DNA from 2 places in the Micromonospora sp. NPDC049529 genome. Region 1 is predicted to be linked to the other one. Evidence: riboswitches for the same ligand, from Rfam matches in the RefSeq annotation. Region 1 holds a riboswitch; the other holds the start of a gene.
The links. A riboswitch is a leader RNA that binds a small molecule or an ion and turns the genes downstream of it on or off. The one in region 1 is predicted to bind S-adenosylmethionine.
Positions count from the first base shown of each region.

Region 2: linked by a shared signal. The riboswitch ahead of ACZ6QQ_RS26345 (ABC transporter substrate-binding protein) and the one ahead of ACZ6QQ_RS24510 (aminotransferase class V-fold PLP-dependent enzyme) in region 1 are both predicted to bind S-adenosylmethionine.

Region 1 is NZ_JBVJHT010000014.1:74,345-81,737, forward strand. It holds gene ACZ6QQ_RS24500 (HD domain-containing protein) at 1-119, opposite strand, end outside; gene ACZ6QQ_RS24505 (FUSC family protein) at 249-1,385, shown strand; gene ACZ6QQ_RS24510 (aminotransferase class V-fold PLP-dependent enzyme) at 1,514-2,800, opposite strand; SAM riboswitch class IV at 2,846-2,967, opposite strand; gene ACZ6QQ_RS24515 (PrsW family intramembrane metalloprotease) at 3,093-4,652, shown strand; gene ACZ6QQ_RS24520 (GroES family chaperonin) at 4,643-4,981, opposite strand; gene ACZ6QQ_RS24525 (AI-2E family transporter) at 5,217-6,521, shown strand; gene ACZ6QQ_RS24530 (ATP-dependent DNA helicase) at 6,528-7,393, opposite strand, start outside.
Region 2 is NZ_JBVJHT010000016.1:29,917-37,309, forward strand. It holds gene ACZ6QQ_RS26335 (flavin-containing monooxygenase) at 1-945, shown strand, start outside; gene ACZ6QQ_RS26340 (SDR family NAD(P)-dependent oxidoreductase) at 942-1,760, shown strand; SAM riboswitch class I at 1,910-1,999, shown strand; gene ACZ6QQ_RS26345 (ABC transporter substrate-binding protein) at 2,274-3,146, shown strand; gene ACZ6QQ_RS26350 (amino acid ABC transporter permease) at 3,187-3,975, shown strand; gene ACZ6QQ_RS26355 (amino acid ABC transporter ATP-binding protein) at 3,968-4,750, shown strand; gene ACZ6QQ_RS26360 (hypothetical protein) at 4,814-4,966, opposite strand; gene ACZ6QQ_RS26365 (DUF5954 family protein) at 5,056-6,078, opposite strand; gene ACZ6QQ_RS26370 (low temperature requirement protein A) at 6,362-7,393, opposite strand, start outside.

The sequences.
Region 1 (7,393 bases):
CGGTGCGGCTCCCGCCACCGCCGGAGCAGGTCCCCGCCGGCATCGTCCAGGGCGGAGTCGGCGGCGGTGGCACCCGCGTTCCGGGCGGCGGTGCGCCACCGCTCGGTCAGCCCGGTCATCCGACCGCCCCGATCGCCGCCACGGCTGGAGGTTGAACGGGTCGATGGTGGGTAGTCCCGGCCATGGAGTCCGCCCGGAACAAGGTCCGCTCAGCCGCAGATCTTGACAGCGAGCGGGTCAACCACGTAGTGAGCGAGCTGAGTGCGCGTTCGAAGACGACGGTGCAGGATCGGGTGCACGCCGTCCGAGCCAACTTCGTGCTCGCCCTCCAGGCCGGCGTGGCCGCGTTGCTCTCCTGGTACATCTCGCACGACATCCTCGGCAACACGGATCCGGTCTTCGCGCCGATCTCGGCGGTGGGCACGCTGGCCGCCTCGCTCGGCCAGCGGCTGCGCCGGACCGTCGAGCTGATCCTCGGAGTCGCGGTCGGGATCGGGATCGGGGACCTGCTGATCATCGTGGTCGGCAGCGGACCGGTGCAGCTCGGAGTGATCGTCACCCTGTCCATCATCGTCACCATCTTCCTCGGCGGAAGTGTCGCCGTGGTTACCCAGGCGGCCGCCACCGCCGTACTGCTGGTCGCGTTGGCGCCGAAGATGAGCAACGTCGAGTTTCCCCGGGTCATCGACGCGCTGGTGGGCGGCGGGGTGGGGCTGTTCGTGGTGGCGCTGCTGCTGCCGCTCAACCCTTTGCGGATCGTGGACCGGGCGGCCCGGCCCGCGTTGGAGACCCTGGCCGAACAGCTGACCGTGACCGCCGACGCGCTGAGCGAACACGACTCCGGCCGGGCCGCGATGGCACTGGAGCGGCTGCGCCGGGTGGAGGAGTTCATGGACACCCTCCAGGAGGCGCTGGAGGGGGGCAGGGAGACCGCCACCCTCGCACCCGCCCGGTGGAACCGACGCCGGGCCCTGACCCGGTACGCGGAAAGCGCCGAGTACATCAACCACGCCGTACACAACAGTGGGGTGCTGGTCCGGCGGGCGGTGACCGCGCTGGAGGACGACGAGCCGATCCCGGCCGCGATGGCGTCGGCGGTACGGCAGTTGGCCGACGCGGTCCGGCTGCTGCACCAGGAACTCGGCGCCGGGCTGGACCCGGAGGCCGCCCGGGAGCGGGTGCTGCGTGCGGTCACCGCCGCCGGGCGGGCGTACAACGAGGGGGTTGGCTTCTCCGGCAGTGTGGTGGTCGCCCAGGTCCGGACCACGGCCAGTGACGTGCTCCGGGCCACCGGGGTCGAGCGGACCGAGGCGAACCGCCTGGTCCGCCAGGCGGTGAGTGCCCAGACCAGCCCGACCCACACCGCCCGCCCGGCGGCCCACTGACCGGCTCGGCGGCCCGGGTGGTCGGGGCACCGGCCCGACAGCAGCGCCCAGCGCACCAGCGCACCGAAGCACCAGCGCACCAGCGCCCAGCGCGCCGAGCACCAGCGCGCCGGGTCGGTGGCGGGCGGTCAGCCCAGTTTGGCGAGGGCGTCGAGGAGTGCGTCGACGTGGGCGGCGGTACTGCCGAGGCCGATGCTCGCGCGCAGCGCGGTCGGCGGCAGGTCGGACCGACCGCTGCGGCCGGCGGCCTCGGCGAGCAGCCGCCGGGCCAGCGGGTGGGCGCAGAACAGTCCGTCGCGGAGCCCGATTCCGTGACCCCGGGCCAGGTCGGCGGCGACATCGGCGGAATCCCGGCCGGCGACGACGAACGAGACGATGCCCACCCGTGGCGTGTCGGCGTCGAACGTACGCAGCTCGACGATGCCCGGCAGGGCGTGCAGGCCGTTGCGCAACCGGGTCAGCAACTCCTGCTCGCGGGCGTGCAGTTCGTCCCGGTCCGCCTCGCTGAGCGCGGTACAGACCGCGGCGAGGGCGACCGCGCCGAGCAGGTTCGGGGTGCCGGCCTCGTGCCGTCCGGGACCGTCCGCCCAGCGCACGTCGTGGGTGGCGGTGCCGACGCCGAGGGTCGCGCCACCACCGAACAGGTACGGCGGGGCCGCGTCGAGCCAGTCCGCCCGCCCGGCGAGCACGCCGGTGCCGAACGGGGCGTACAGCTTGTGCCCGGAGATCGCCACGTAGTCGAGCTGCGACTCGGCGATGTCGACCGGTGCGTGCGGGGCGAGCTGGGCGGCGTCGACCGCGATCCGGGCGCCGTACCGGTGGGCGACGGCGGCCAGCTCGGTCACCGGCCAGCGCTCGCCGGTGACGTTGCTCGCACCGGTGACGGTCACCAGGACCGGCGCGGCCCGATCGGTGTCGCGGCGCAGTTCGCGCAGCGCCTCGCTCAGGGCCCGTACGGCCGCCGCGGGCGAGTGGGGCACCGGCAGTCGTACCGTGTTCGGCCAGGGCAGCAGGTTGGCGTGATGCTCGCCACCGAAGGTGACCACGGTGGTGCCGACCGGGACCGCGCGGGCCAGCAGGTTGAGTGCGTCCGTGGTGTTCCGGGTGAAGATCACTTCGTCGTCCGGGCGGGTGCCGAGAAAGTCGCCCACCGTCTGCCGGGCCCGTTCGTAGGCGAGCGTGCTGCGCTGGGAGAGCGCCCCGGCGCCCCGGTGCACACTGCCGTACCAGGGCAGTAGCTCGGCCACCGCGTCGGCCGCGACCCGGGCGCACGGCGCGGTGGCGGCGTAGTCGAGGTTGACCAGGTCGGGAACGCCGAGCACGTCGAGCGGCCCGGCCGGTGCGGCGGCGGACCCGGTCGGGGCCGTCGGGCGCGGTACGGCGGGTGAGGAGACGGGTACGGGTGTGGGACGCATGGGTACGACCTCCGGCAATCCGGGACCCCGGTTGCTGAGGGTTGGGGCCCGCGCTTGCCCAGCACCCGGATCGGGCTGGGCCCGGTCATCACCCAGGGCACCCCACCGCGAACTCGACGAGGGTTGCCGGCCAGCAAGCTGGGGCTTCGCACACCGTCCGCTCGAACGTCCGGTGGTTGCCGATCGTTGTTCGGGCTGGCATGCGTTGGTCGCTGGCACTCGTGACCTGCTGGCAGCATAACCGGGCGGATTGCGGTCCGACCAGCGGGTCGCGGGTGACTACGCTGGCGGCATGGCCGACACCCCGCCCGGCGGAGATCCCTATGCGCCGCCGCCGACCCCGCCTGCCGTGCTGCCCTCGCCGGCCGTCAGCGCCATCCCGCCCCGGGCGGTAACGTTCGCCGGGCGGGGAATCACCTGGCGGCGTGGGCTGGTGCTGGCCGGGGTGATCCTGCTGATCGCCGGCTGCGCGGTCTACATGGCGATCACCCTCGGCGACGACCTCGGCCTCCAGGCACTGCTCATCGGGCTGGCGGCGGCGATCCTGCCGGTGCCGGTGTTGATCGCCTGCTTCCTCTGGCTGGACCGGTACGAGCCGGAGCCGATGGTCTACCTGATCTTCTGCTTCGCCTGGGGTGCCTTCGTCGCCACCGCCGCCTCGTTGAACGTGAACCGGGAGACCGCCGAGCTGTTCGCGGGGTGGGGACTGCCCGACTCGCTGGTCGCGGTGCTCGGGGCGCCGTTCATCGAGGAGCTGACGAAGGCGCTCGGGCCGCTCCTGCTGCTGCTGTTCCGCCGCCGTGAGTGGTCCGGCATCACCGACGGCATCGTCTACTGCGGACTTTCCGCGGTCGGTTTCGCGATGGTGGAGAACATCCTCTACCTCGGCGGGTACGGCTACGCCGCCGGTGCGGACCAGTACGGCCCGGCGACCGGGGTGCAGAACGTCTTCGCCATCTTCATCGTCCGGATCCTGCTGACCGGGTTCGCCCACCCGCTGTTCACCGCGATGACCGGGATCGGCCTCGGCATCGCGGCCCGCTCGGCCGACCGGCGGATCCGGATTTTCGCCCCGTTGGCCGGACTGCTGGCGGCGATGATGCTGCACGGCACGTGGAACCTGATGCCGTCGCTGGCGGCGGCGCTCGGGCAGAACCTGATAGTGCTCTACGGCTACATCGGGGTGATGGTGCCGATCTTCCTCGGCATGGTCGGGCTGGCGGTCTGGCTGCGCGGCTGGGAGGGGCGGCTCACCGAGCGGCGGCTGCCCGACTACGTACGCGCCGGCTGGCTCAGCCCGCCGGAGGTGGCCGCGCTGGGCAGCCTCGGCCGGCGGCACTCGGCCCGCCGCTGGGCTCGTCGGGTCGCCGGTGAACCGGGCCTGCGGGCGATGCGGGGTTTCCAGTTCTCGGCCACCCGACTGGCGCTGCTGCGCGACGGGATGCTGCGCGGGCTGGACACCAAGCCGGCCGACCGGGCCCGTACGGCGTACGAGGAGCGGCAGTTGCTCGACGCGATCACGGCGTACCGGTGGGCGTTCGTGGGTCGGGATCCGCAGGCGCCGGTGGGGGTCTGGGACGGGGCCCGTTACCACCTGAACTTCCCGGACGGGGTGCCGCGCACGGTCGAGGAGCCGGCGGAGCCGGTGGTGCCGATCCCGGTGGTGCTCACGCCCCCGCCGGTGCCGAGCGGCTACGGCCCGTACGGCCCGCCGCCGTCGGGATACGGCCCCCCACCGGGATACGGCCCACCACCGGGATACGGCCCGCCATCGGGGTACGGACAGCCGGGTACCGGCCAGCCCGGTTACGGTCAGCCCGGTTACGGCAAGTCGCCGGGTGGTTACAGGTAGAGCCCGGTCGAGTCGGTGTTCACCCGCTCGGCGGCGACGGCGTGCACGTCGCGTTCGCGGAGCAGGACGTACTCCCGGCCGTGCAGTTCCACCTCGGAGCGGTCGTCCGGGTCGAACAGGACCCGGTCGCCGGAGACGATCGAGCGCACGTTGGGGCCGACACCGACCGCCGTCGCCCAGGCGAGTCGGCGGCCTATCGAGGCGGTTGCCGGGATGACGATGCCGGCGGTCGAGCGCCGTTCACCTTCGCTTCCCTCCAGGCGGACCAGGACGCGGTCGTGCAGGAGGCGGATCGGTAGGCCGTTGTCGAGGTCTGGGTCGGCGGTCACGACCGGAACGGTACCGTGCGGCCCCAGCGGCGGCGGTGGAGGTCGAGGTCACGGCGGGCGGGAGGGTTGCGGCGCTGCCGATGGGGGCAAACTGGGGGAGAATTCAGGGCTCGGTGGGAACGTTCCGCCAGGTTCCTGCCGGTTACCTTAGGTGGGCCGGTCTTCCAGCCAGCCTCGGGTGAGCCGGTCTTCCAGCCAGCCTCGACCGGGCCGGTTCTCCAGCCAGGAGGTGTGCTTGAGCCGCTTCGAGCAGTTGCGGGCGAGGGCCCGGCGCGCGTACGAGTCCGGCCGAGCCTCGGTCCGGGCCGCGCGTCCGGCCGTCGGTGAGGGGGTGCCCGTGGCTGCCGATCCGCCGGTGCCGGAGCAGCCGCCGTCGTCGCCGGTGCCGCCGCCCCGGGCGCCGATCGTCGGCGACCAGGTCGCGTCGGTGCACTCCTCGACGTCCAGCCGGGACGACACGGAGGTGCCGAGGGCGTTGCGGATCGCCGGGGCCTGGTCGTGGCGACTGTTGGCGATCGGCCTGGTCACGTACGCGCTGCTCAAGATCATTGGCATGGTCAGCATCGTGATCATCCCGTTGATCATCGCGCTGCTGCTCTCCGCCCTGCTCGCCCCGGCCGTGGGCTGGCTGCTCCGGGCCCGGTTCCCGCGCTCGCTCGCCACCGCACTGGTGCTCGTCGGTGGCCTGGCCGCGGTGGTGGGCACGCTCACCAGGGTGGTGACCGAGTTCGTCGGCGGTGTGCCGGAGCTGAGCAAGAACGCCTCCGAGGGCATCCGGCAGATCCAGAACTGGCTCCGTACCGGGCCACTGCACCTGTCGGACAGCCAGCTCAACTCGTACATCGACGAAGCACAGAAGTGGATCGACCAGAACACCCAGGCACTGACCAGCGGCGCGCTCTCCACCGCCACCACCCTGTTCGAGCTGCTCACCGGCGCCCTGCTGGTGCTCTTCGCGACCTTCTTCTTCCTCCGCGACGGGGAACGGATCTGGCGGTTCCTGGTCCGGCTGCTGCCGGTCAACGCCCGGTGGCGGATCGACGACGCCGGGCGCGCGTCCTGGGCCACCCTGGTCGCCTACGTACGCGCCACCGTGCTGGTCGCCTTCATCGACGCGGTCGGCATCGGCATCTTCCTGGTCATCTTCGACGTGCCGTTCGCGTTCCCGCTCGCCGCCCTGGTGTTCCTCGGCGCGTTCATCCCGATCGTCGGGGCCACCCTCTCCGGCGTGGTCGCGGTGCTGGTCGCACTCGTCGACAGCGGTCCGGTGACCGCGCTGATCATCGCGGGTGCGGTGGTCGGGGTGCAGCAGATCGAGGGCCACATCCTGCAACCGCTGATCATGGGGCGGGCGGTCGCGATCCACCCGCTCGCGGTGATCGTCGGGATCGCCGCCGGAGTGGTGCTCGCCGGGATCGTCGGCGCGCTGGTGGCCGTACCGCTGATCGCCGTACTCAACACGGCGGTCCGGCGGTTGGCCCACCGGCGCCCGCCCGAGGTGCCGCCGGACGCGGTCGTGGTCGCCTCCACCGCCCCCTGAGCCGGGTCAGTCCTTGGCGAGGCGTTGCAACGCGCCCCGGGCCACCTCAGGCCGGGTGGTGTACCAGAACGGTGGCAGCGACCGGCGCAGGAAGGCGCCGTAACCACGGGCCGTCTCCAGTCGCGAGTCGAGCACCGCGACCACACCCTTGTCGCCGGTCGACCGGATCAGCCGGCCCACCCCCTGGGCCAGCCGGACCGCCGCGATCGGCACGCTCACCGCCGCGAAGCCGGACCCGCCGGAGGCGTCGACCGCCGCCGCCCGGGCCGCCGCCAGCGGCTCGTCCGGCCGGGGGAACGGCAACCGGTCGATCACCACGAGCTGGCAGGCGTCGCCCGGCACGTCGACGCCCTGCCAGAGCGACATCACCCCGAACAGGCAACTCGCCCGGTCCTCCCGGAACCGGCGGACCAGCAGCGGCAGCGACTCCTCACCCTGGAGCAGGACCGGCAGGTCGGTCCGCGCCCGGAGCAGCTCCGCCGCCTGCTGCGCGGCCCGCCGCGAGGAGAACAACCCGAGGGTACGGCCACCGAGCGCGGTCACCAGTTCGAGCAGTTCCGTACCGGCGGCGTCGGGCAGGCCGGAGGCGGCGGGGCGGGGCAGGTGCGCGGCGACGTACAGGATGCCCTGGCGGCCGTAGTCGAACGGTGAGCCGACGTCGAGCGACCGCCACCCCGAACCCGACTCGCTCTCGATCAGGGCGGCGTCCCCGGCGGCCTTCGGTGCCGGTTTGGTCTTCCGCGCCGGGGCGGTCGAGGCGGCCAGCGCGGCGGCGGCCGGCGACGGCGGGTCGACGGTCACCGGGCCGAGGCCGAGGGCGCGGGCGACGGTGTCGAACCGCCCGCCGAGGGCCAGGGTGGCGGAGGTCACCA
Region 2 (7,393 bases), on a different contig from region 1:
GCCAACGGCCACAACAGCCGACCCCGGCCACCCTCCCCCACCTACCCGGGCGACCTCACCGTCGAGCAGTTGCACAGCCGCGACTACCGCGACCCCGAACAGCTCGCCGGTCGGCGGGTGCTGGTCGTCGGCGGCGGCAACTCCGCCATGGACATCGCCGTCGACGCCTCCCACGTCGCGGCAAGCACCCTGCTGTCACTGCGCCACGGCGTGTGGATCGTGCCCAAGCACCTGCTCGGCCGGCCGGCGGACACCCTCAACGGCGCACTGGCGAAACGCCTGCCGTGGCGGCTGCGCCAGCGCGTCAGCCAGACCATGCTGCGCCTGTCCGTCGGCCGTCCCGAGAACTACGGCCTGCCCGCGCCGAGGCACGGCTTCCTCCGGGACCATCCCACCGTGTCGGACTCGCTGCTGTCGCGGATCAGCCACGGCAGGATCGGCGTACGACCCGGCATCGAACGCTTCGACGGCGACCGCGTCCGCTTCACCGACGGCACCGCCGACACCGTCGACCTGGTCGCCTGGTGCACCGGGTACGACGTCCACCTGCCCTTCCTCGAACCGGCGCTGCTCGGCGCGGGCGCCGACCGGCTGCCACTGTTCCGGCATGTCTTCCACCAGCAGGCGCCCGGACTGATGTTCGTCGGGCTGATGCAGTCCACCGGCTCGGCACTGCCCGTGGTCGAGGCCCAGGCCCGGCTCGTCGCCGCGCACCTGGCCGGGGAGTACGCGCTGCCCGCCCCGGCCGCGCAGACCGCCGACATCGCCGCCGAACTGCGGGCCGCCCACGGCCGCTGGGGCGACCGCCGTCCCGCGATGCGCATCGACTTCGACGCCTACCTCGCGCTCGCGGCGAAGGAGCTGGCCGACGGCGCGACCCGGACCCGGCGCGGCCGGGGTGTGCGCTGGCACCGGGCCGACGACGTTCGGGAGAGTCCACGATGAGCGACAGGCTCGACGGTAGGCGGGTCATCGTCACCGGCGCCAGCGGCACCTTCGGTCGGCTGCTGTGCGATCGGCTGGAGCTGGCCGGCGCCCGCGTCGTCGGCATCGACCTGCGCGCCGGCGTTCTCGGCGCCACCCCGGTCCTCGGCTGCGACCTCACCGACGGCGCCGCCGTACCCGGCGTGGTCGGGCTGGCGATCGAGAAGCTCGGCGGGCTCGACCTGTTGGTCAACAACGCCGGTGTCGGCGGACCCGCCCCGGCCGAGTTGCCGCCGGGCGACGCGGCCCGCCGGCAACTGGAGGTCAACCTGATGGCGGCATGGCACACCACCGCGGCCGCGATCCCGGTGCTGGAACGCAACCGGGGGCGGATCGTGTTCGTCTCCAGCCGGATGGCCCTGCTGCCGCTCCCGCTCGCCGCCGGGTACGGCGTCAGCAAGCGCGCCCTGGTCGCGTACGCCGACGCGCTGCGGCTGGAGGTCGGCACCCACATCGGGGTGAGCGTGGTCTACCCGAGCATGGTGGCGTCGCCGATCCACGACCCCACCGCCGAGGCGGGACTCTCCCTGCGGGGCGTCTCCCGGTACGAGCCCGTCGAGGGGGTCGTCGACGCGATCCTGCGTACGGCGACCGCCCGCAGGGCCCGGCGCGACGTGGCCACCACCGGACGCGGCCGGGTCGAGCTGTTCCTGGCCCGGCACCTGCCGTCCGTCGCGGGCGCGCTCGTGCGCCGCACCATCGCCCGGCGCGTCGCCGCCGGGGACCTGGACCGGGCCCCGCTGGCCGAGGGGATGCGCCGCCGCGCGGGCCACTGATCTGCCGCCGCCGGCCGCCCGCGCTGTTTATCGTCGGAATCGACGCCGTCGGGTTGAGCATCCGGCAGTGCGGGCGGGGTGGTGAGCACCACAGGCAGTCAGGGCCTATCCAGCTGGAACGGAACACCCTGGGTTCAGTAAGCTGACCCAGCCCATCCAGAGCGGCTGAGAGACCTGGCTCGTCGACGTCGCAGCAACCCCCCGCCGGGTGCGGGTGCTACCGCCAGGACCGATGGAGGTTGTGTTTCCGTGCGTACGCCCGCCGAGCGAGCGAGTCGGCTGCACGTCACCTGGCACTGGTGGCGGCGGCACGTCGATCTGTGCCGTACCAGCACCATGCTCTGTCGCCAGCACGGCTGACACCACCTGCCGGCCGAGCCGTCGCGCCGGCATCTTTCCCCCACCACCCCCGAGTCGGCGGTAACACGCCGTCCGGGTCGGGCTGCCGCGCGTCCATGTCCTGCCGGTCCTCCGGCAGCCATGCCGCGTGCACTTTTCTGGGAGTTTGCGCACATGCGTCTGTCACCTGTTCTCACCCGTCTGCTCTCCGCCGCGACGGCTGTCGTGCTGCTCGGCGTTGCCGCCGGCTGCGGTTCGTCGTCGTCCACCGACTCGGCGGATAATCCGTACAATCTGCTCCAACCAGGCACCCTGCGGGTCGGTACGCTGAGCGACGCCCCGCCGAACGTCTTCCTCAAGGACGGCAAGTTCACCGGCTTCGACAACGACCTGCTGACCGCGGTCGCCGGCAAGGTGGGGCTGGAGGTCGAGTTCGTCGGCACCGAGTTCTCCGCCCTGCTCGCGCAGGTCAACAACCACAAGTTCGACGTCGGCAGTTCCTCCATCACCATCACCGAGGCCCGGAAGAAGACGGTGGACTTCGGTAACGGTTACGACTTCGGCTACTTCGGTCTCGACGTGCCCGCCGGCTCGCCGATCAAGAGCTTCACACAGCTCAAGGGCGCCCGCGTGGTGGTCGTCCAGGGCACCGTCCAGGACGACTACGCCACCAAGGAAGGGCTCGACCCGGTTCGCGTACCGGACTACAACGGCGCGATCAACCAGTTGAAGGCCAAGACCGCCGACGCCTGGATCTCGCCCGCCGAGATCGGCGAGAAGTCCGCTCAGGACAGTGCCGGAAAGATCGTCCTGGTCGAGAAGCAGCTCAGCTCGGCACCGACCGCGTTCGCCGTGGCGAAGGGCAACAACGCCCTGCGCGAGGCGCTGGACAAGGGCCTCGACCAGGTGATCGAGGATGGCACCTGGACCCGCTTGCAGGAGCAGTACTACCCGGGACGTCCGGTCCCGGACACCTTCAAGCCCGGCAGCGGCAACGTCGCCTACCCGGCGGTCAACGCCAGCCCGGCCGCGACCCCCTCTGCCTGATCCGACGATGACCGACCAACGGGTCCGAGACAGGTAGGCGATGGACACTTTCAGGACGTTGTGGGAAACCTTCTTCGACCTGGACTCGATGCGGGAAGCCCTGCCCGAGATGCTCACGGTCGGACTGCGCAACACTCTGCTGCTTGCGCTGATCTCGGCCATCGTGGGCACCCTGCTCGGCATGCTGCTCGCCGTCGCCGGCCTGGCTCGGACCCGCTGGCTGCGCTGGCCGGCCCGGATCTACACGGACGTGTTCCGGGGCCTGCCGGCGGCGGTCACCATCCTGCTCATCGGGGTGGGGCTCGCGCCGATCGGGATGGCCTGGTGGGGACCGAACCCGTACCCGCTCGGCATTCTCGCGCTGTCGCTGATCGCCGCCGCGTACATCGGTGAGATCTTCCGGTCCGGCATCCAGAGCGTCGAGGCCAGCCAACTGGAGGCATGCCGGGCGCTCGGCCTGTCCTACCGGACGTCGATGCGGATGGTGATCATCCCGCAGGGGGTCCGGCGGATCCTGCCGGCGTGGGTCAACCAGCTGATCGCGCTCATCAAGGACTCCAGCCTCGTGTACTTCCTCGGTCTGCTGGCCAGTCAGCGGGACCTGTTCCGGGTCGGCCAGGACTACGCCGCCAACACCGGCAACGAGTCCGCGCTGCTCCTGGCGGGCCTGTTCTACCTGGCCATCACGGTCCCGCTGACGCACGCGGTGAACGGGATCGACCGCCGGCTGCGCAACGCCGGTACGAGCGGTCCCGACGAGGAGCAGAACGACAGCCTCTCCACCGGCACCGCGAACTCCACCGTGGGAGAAGGGACAGCACGTGCCTGAGTCCGGTCAGACAGAAGTGAGCCCACCGTCGGCCACCGAGACGGCGTCCGGGTCGGTGAGTCTGTCCACCCGCGACGTCCACCTCGCGTTCGGCCGCCACCAGGTGCTGCGCGGGGTCGACCTGGACGTCGGCCGGGGCGAGACCGCCTGTGTCATCGGTCCCTCCGGCTCGGGCAAGTCGACCCTGCTGCGCACCATCAACCGCCTACTGGAGCCGGACCGGGGCGACGTGCTCCTGGACGGTACGAGCGTGCTGCGGCGCGACCCGAACGTCCTGCGACAGCAGATCGGCATGGTCTTCCAGCAGTTCAACCTGTTCCCGCACATGACCGTGCTGCGGAACGTGACGCTCGCGCTCCGGCAACTCAAGCGGCTGCCGCAGGACGAGGCGGTGGAGGTGGCCCTGCGCCAACTGGACGTGGTCGGGTTGCGACACAAGGCCGAGGCGCGTCCCGTGCAGCTCTCCGGCGGCCAACAGCAACGGGTGGCGATCGCCCGGGCACTGGCGATGTCCCCGCAGGTCATGCTCTTCGACGAGGCCACCTCGGCGCTCGACCCGGAGCTGGTGAAGGGTGTCCTGGCCCTGATGGCGGACCTGGCATCGCAGGGGATGACCATGGTGGTGGTCACCCACGAGATGGGCTTCGCGCGGCAGGTCGCCGACCAGGTCGTCTTCATGGACCGGGGCCGGGTGATCGAGGCGGGCCCGCCCGCCGAGGTGTTCGACGCGCCGCGCAGCCAGCGGCTCCAGCAGTTCCTCGCCCAGGTGCTCTAGCCGACCGACCGGCGGTGTCACGGCGGATCGGCGTGGGCATGGCCCGTTCGACGAACCGCCCGTTCACCGAACCGCGCGGAGCTCGCGGGTGGCGCGTCGGCCGAGGTAGGCCGTTGCCAGGCCGCTGATCACGCCGAACATGGCGAGGACGACGACGGACAGCCAGGTGGTGCCGGTCAGCTCGTCATCGGCGGCGAAGATGACGAGCATCGCCACCGCACCGGGAGGAGAACCCGGACCCGGACGTCGAAGCCGTGGTCGTGATCGCCCGTACGACCCTCGACTGATCCGGCCGGCGGGGTGCGCTACTCCAGCTCGGGCATCCGACCCTCCGCGCGCAGTTGCTGGAAGTGCAGCTCCGGCGGCGGCTCCGGGTCCCAGTCCGACGGTCGGGGCGTCTCCGGACCGTCCGGGCCGACCCGCACGAAGGACTCCACCCGGGTCACCCGGCAGCGGACACCCTTCAGCTCGAACTCGTTCGTCCGCGGGGCTTCGAACTCCGCGCAAGCGCGCTCGTACGCCGCCCTGATCTCGTCGAACGTGGCGTTCTCGTGCGGGACGATGTCGCTGAACCTGAAGCTCGCCGATTCCCGGGCGGCCTGCGGCGTCGCGTACGAGTACGACGATCTGGGTCGCCACCTGCCGTCGACCTGCTCACCGAGGGTGAAGCCGACCGGTAGCAGCACCACGTTCGGGTGGGTGGTCAACGCCCGACGGGAGTCCTCCCGTACGTCGTCGGGAACCATGCCCAGCTTCTTGTAGAACGCGGGGGCCATCTCCATCCGCAGCAGGCCGTCCGAGAGCCCGGTGGCCGCGGCGGGATCAATGACGAATCCCTCCATCTGGGACTCGGCCCGGTCCGTCCGATCCGTCTTGCCCGTCGGGCGGGGGTCCGGGTCGGTCGGCCGGGGCGGCTCGGGCCCGTCCGGTCCCATCCGGAGGAAGGGCTGGGCGCGGATGATCCGGTAGCGACGGCCGTTGACCGTGAGGTCGTTGACCACCTCCCAGTCGAGCAGCCGGATCGCCGCCTCGTACTCCTTGCGCTCCGCCGCGTTCTCGGCGGTGTCCGGCGTCTCGCTGAGCAACCGCCGGAAGTGGGAACCGAGAGCATCCCGGGTGCCCTGCGGCTGGTTCCCGATCAGGGTCATGATCCGCCACCGGCCGTCGATCTCCTCTGCGGAGCCGAAGACGGGAGCCCCCCACATCAGTCTGGGATAGGCGAGCGAGCGACGCCGGGCGTCGTCCTCGGACACCGCCGATACCGGATCATCCCGATGCTCGATCCTGATCAGCAGGTGATCGGGCACCTGCTTACCGTGAGACGTCATGCACGCAGTGTGCCCTGCCGTACCTCGATCCGCGGCCCGCACCACGCCCACGGCCAGAACGACTTACCTGGTGAGACACCCTTGCCAGCGGCCCCCTGTGGGTCAGGGAAGACCATCGTGGACGGGTGTTGGTCGACGAGCGATGAGCGGCGCGGACGATATCGCGGCAGAACACCCGGTTTGTCGGATAATCCTGCCGCCCCCGCCGATCCGAGCGGCAGCGCGGCCGGTCAGGTCGGCCACCCCGAGTTCGACCGGCTCCTGGCTGCCGGGCACGACCCTGTCACGTCGGCATGGGCGAGGGTGGGGACGATGACGACGGTGGGCGGTTGAGGTGTCGGTAGGTGAGCACGACGAAGAGCAGGACGATGTTGACCGCGCTCGCCGCGACGAGGGGTGGCGCCACGAGCAGGCCGGGTGTCATGGCCCCGACCGCGAGCAGTCCGGCGAGGGCACGCCAGGGTCGACGAGCCCGGAACACCAGGGTGAGCAGAATCCGCCCGACGATGTGCAGTGCGACCCCGCCGACGATCACGACCGACCACACCGCCCGGGTCTCGCCCAGTGGTTGCCGGATGAGCAGTGCGTCGCCGACCGCGATGACGACCACTCCCGCAATCATGATCCCCTGACAGTAGGAAACGGCGATGGCGGCCCGTGGGGCGTTGGCGTCGACCACGGTGCCGAGATTCCGCCCGAGCGGAAGGATGTAGATCCACAACAGCATGACGGCACCTCCGAAGGCGACCGCGAAGGCGACCGTACGCAGGTAGTCGAAGCCCGAGGCGCTGTAGCTCAGTCCGCTCACGAGGATCGGCACGCCCAGGGCGACGATGTAGATCTGCCGGTAACGCTCCGCGATGTGCTCGCCGATCACCCGCAGCTGCCGCTCCGGTACGTGACTCAGTCGGGGAACCGGCCAGCCGAGCCAGGAACTGACGCCGTCCAGGGCGATCGCGACCGCCCACAGGATCAGCCGGGGCCCCGCCGGCAGAGCGGCGCCCACCAGCCACGGGACGGCGGAGATGCTGAACCAGATGAGGATCCGCACCGAGCGCGCCTGGAGCGGATGGCCCCACAGGACGGGGATGATCACCAGTCCCCGACCGACGTTGATCGCGGTGTACGCACCCGCGAACAGCAGACCGTCCTCGCCGAAGGCGCGGGGTACTGCGGCGGCCATCAGCAGTCCGGCGAACATGACGCCGATGATGAGACGTTGAAGGTACGGCTCGTCCGGATTGAACCAGTCGGTGGACCAGGCGGTCGCGACCCAGACCCACCAGATCGCGGCGAAGAGGACCGCCGACTGCGC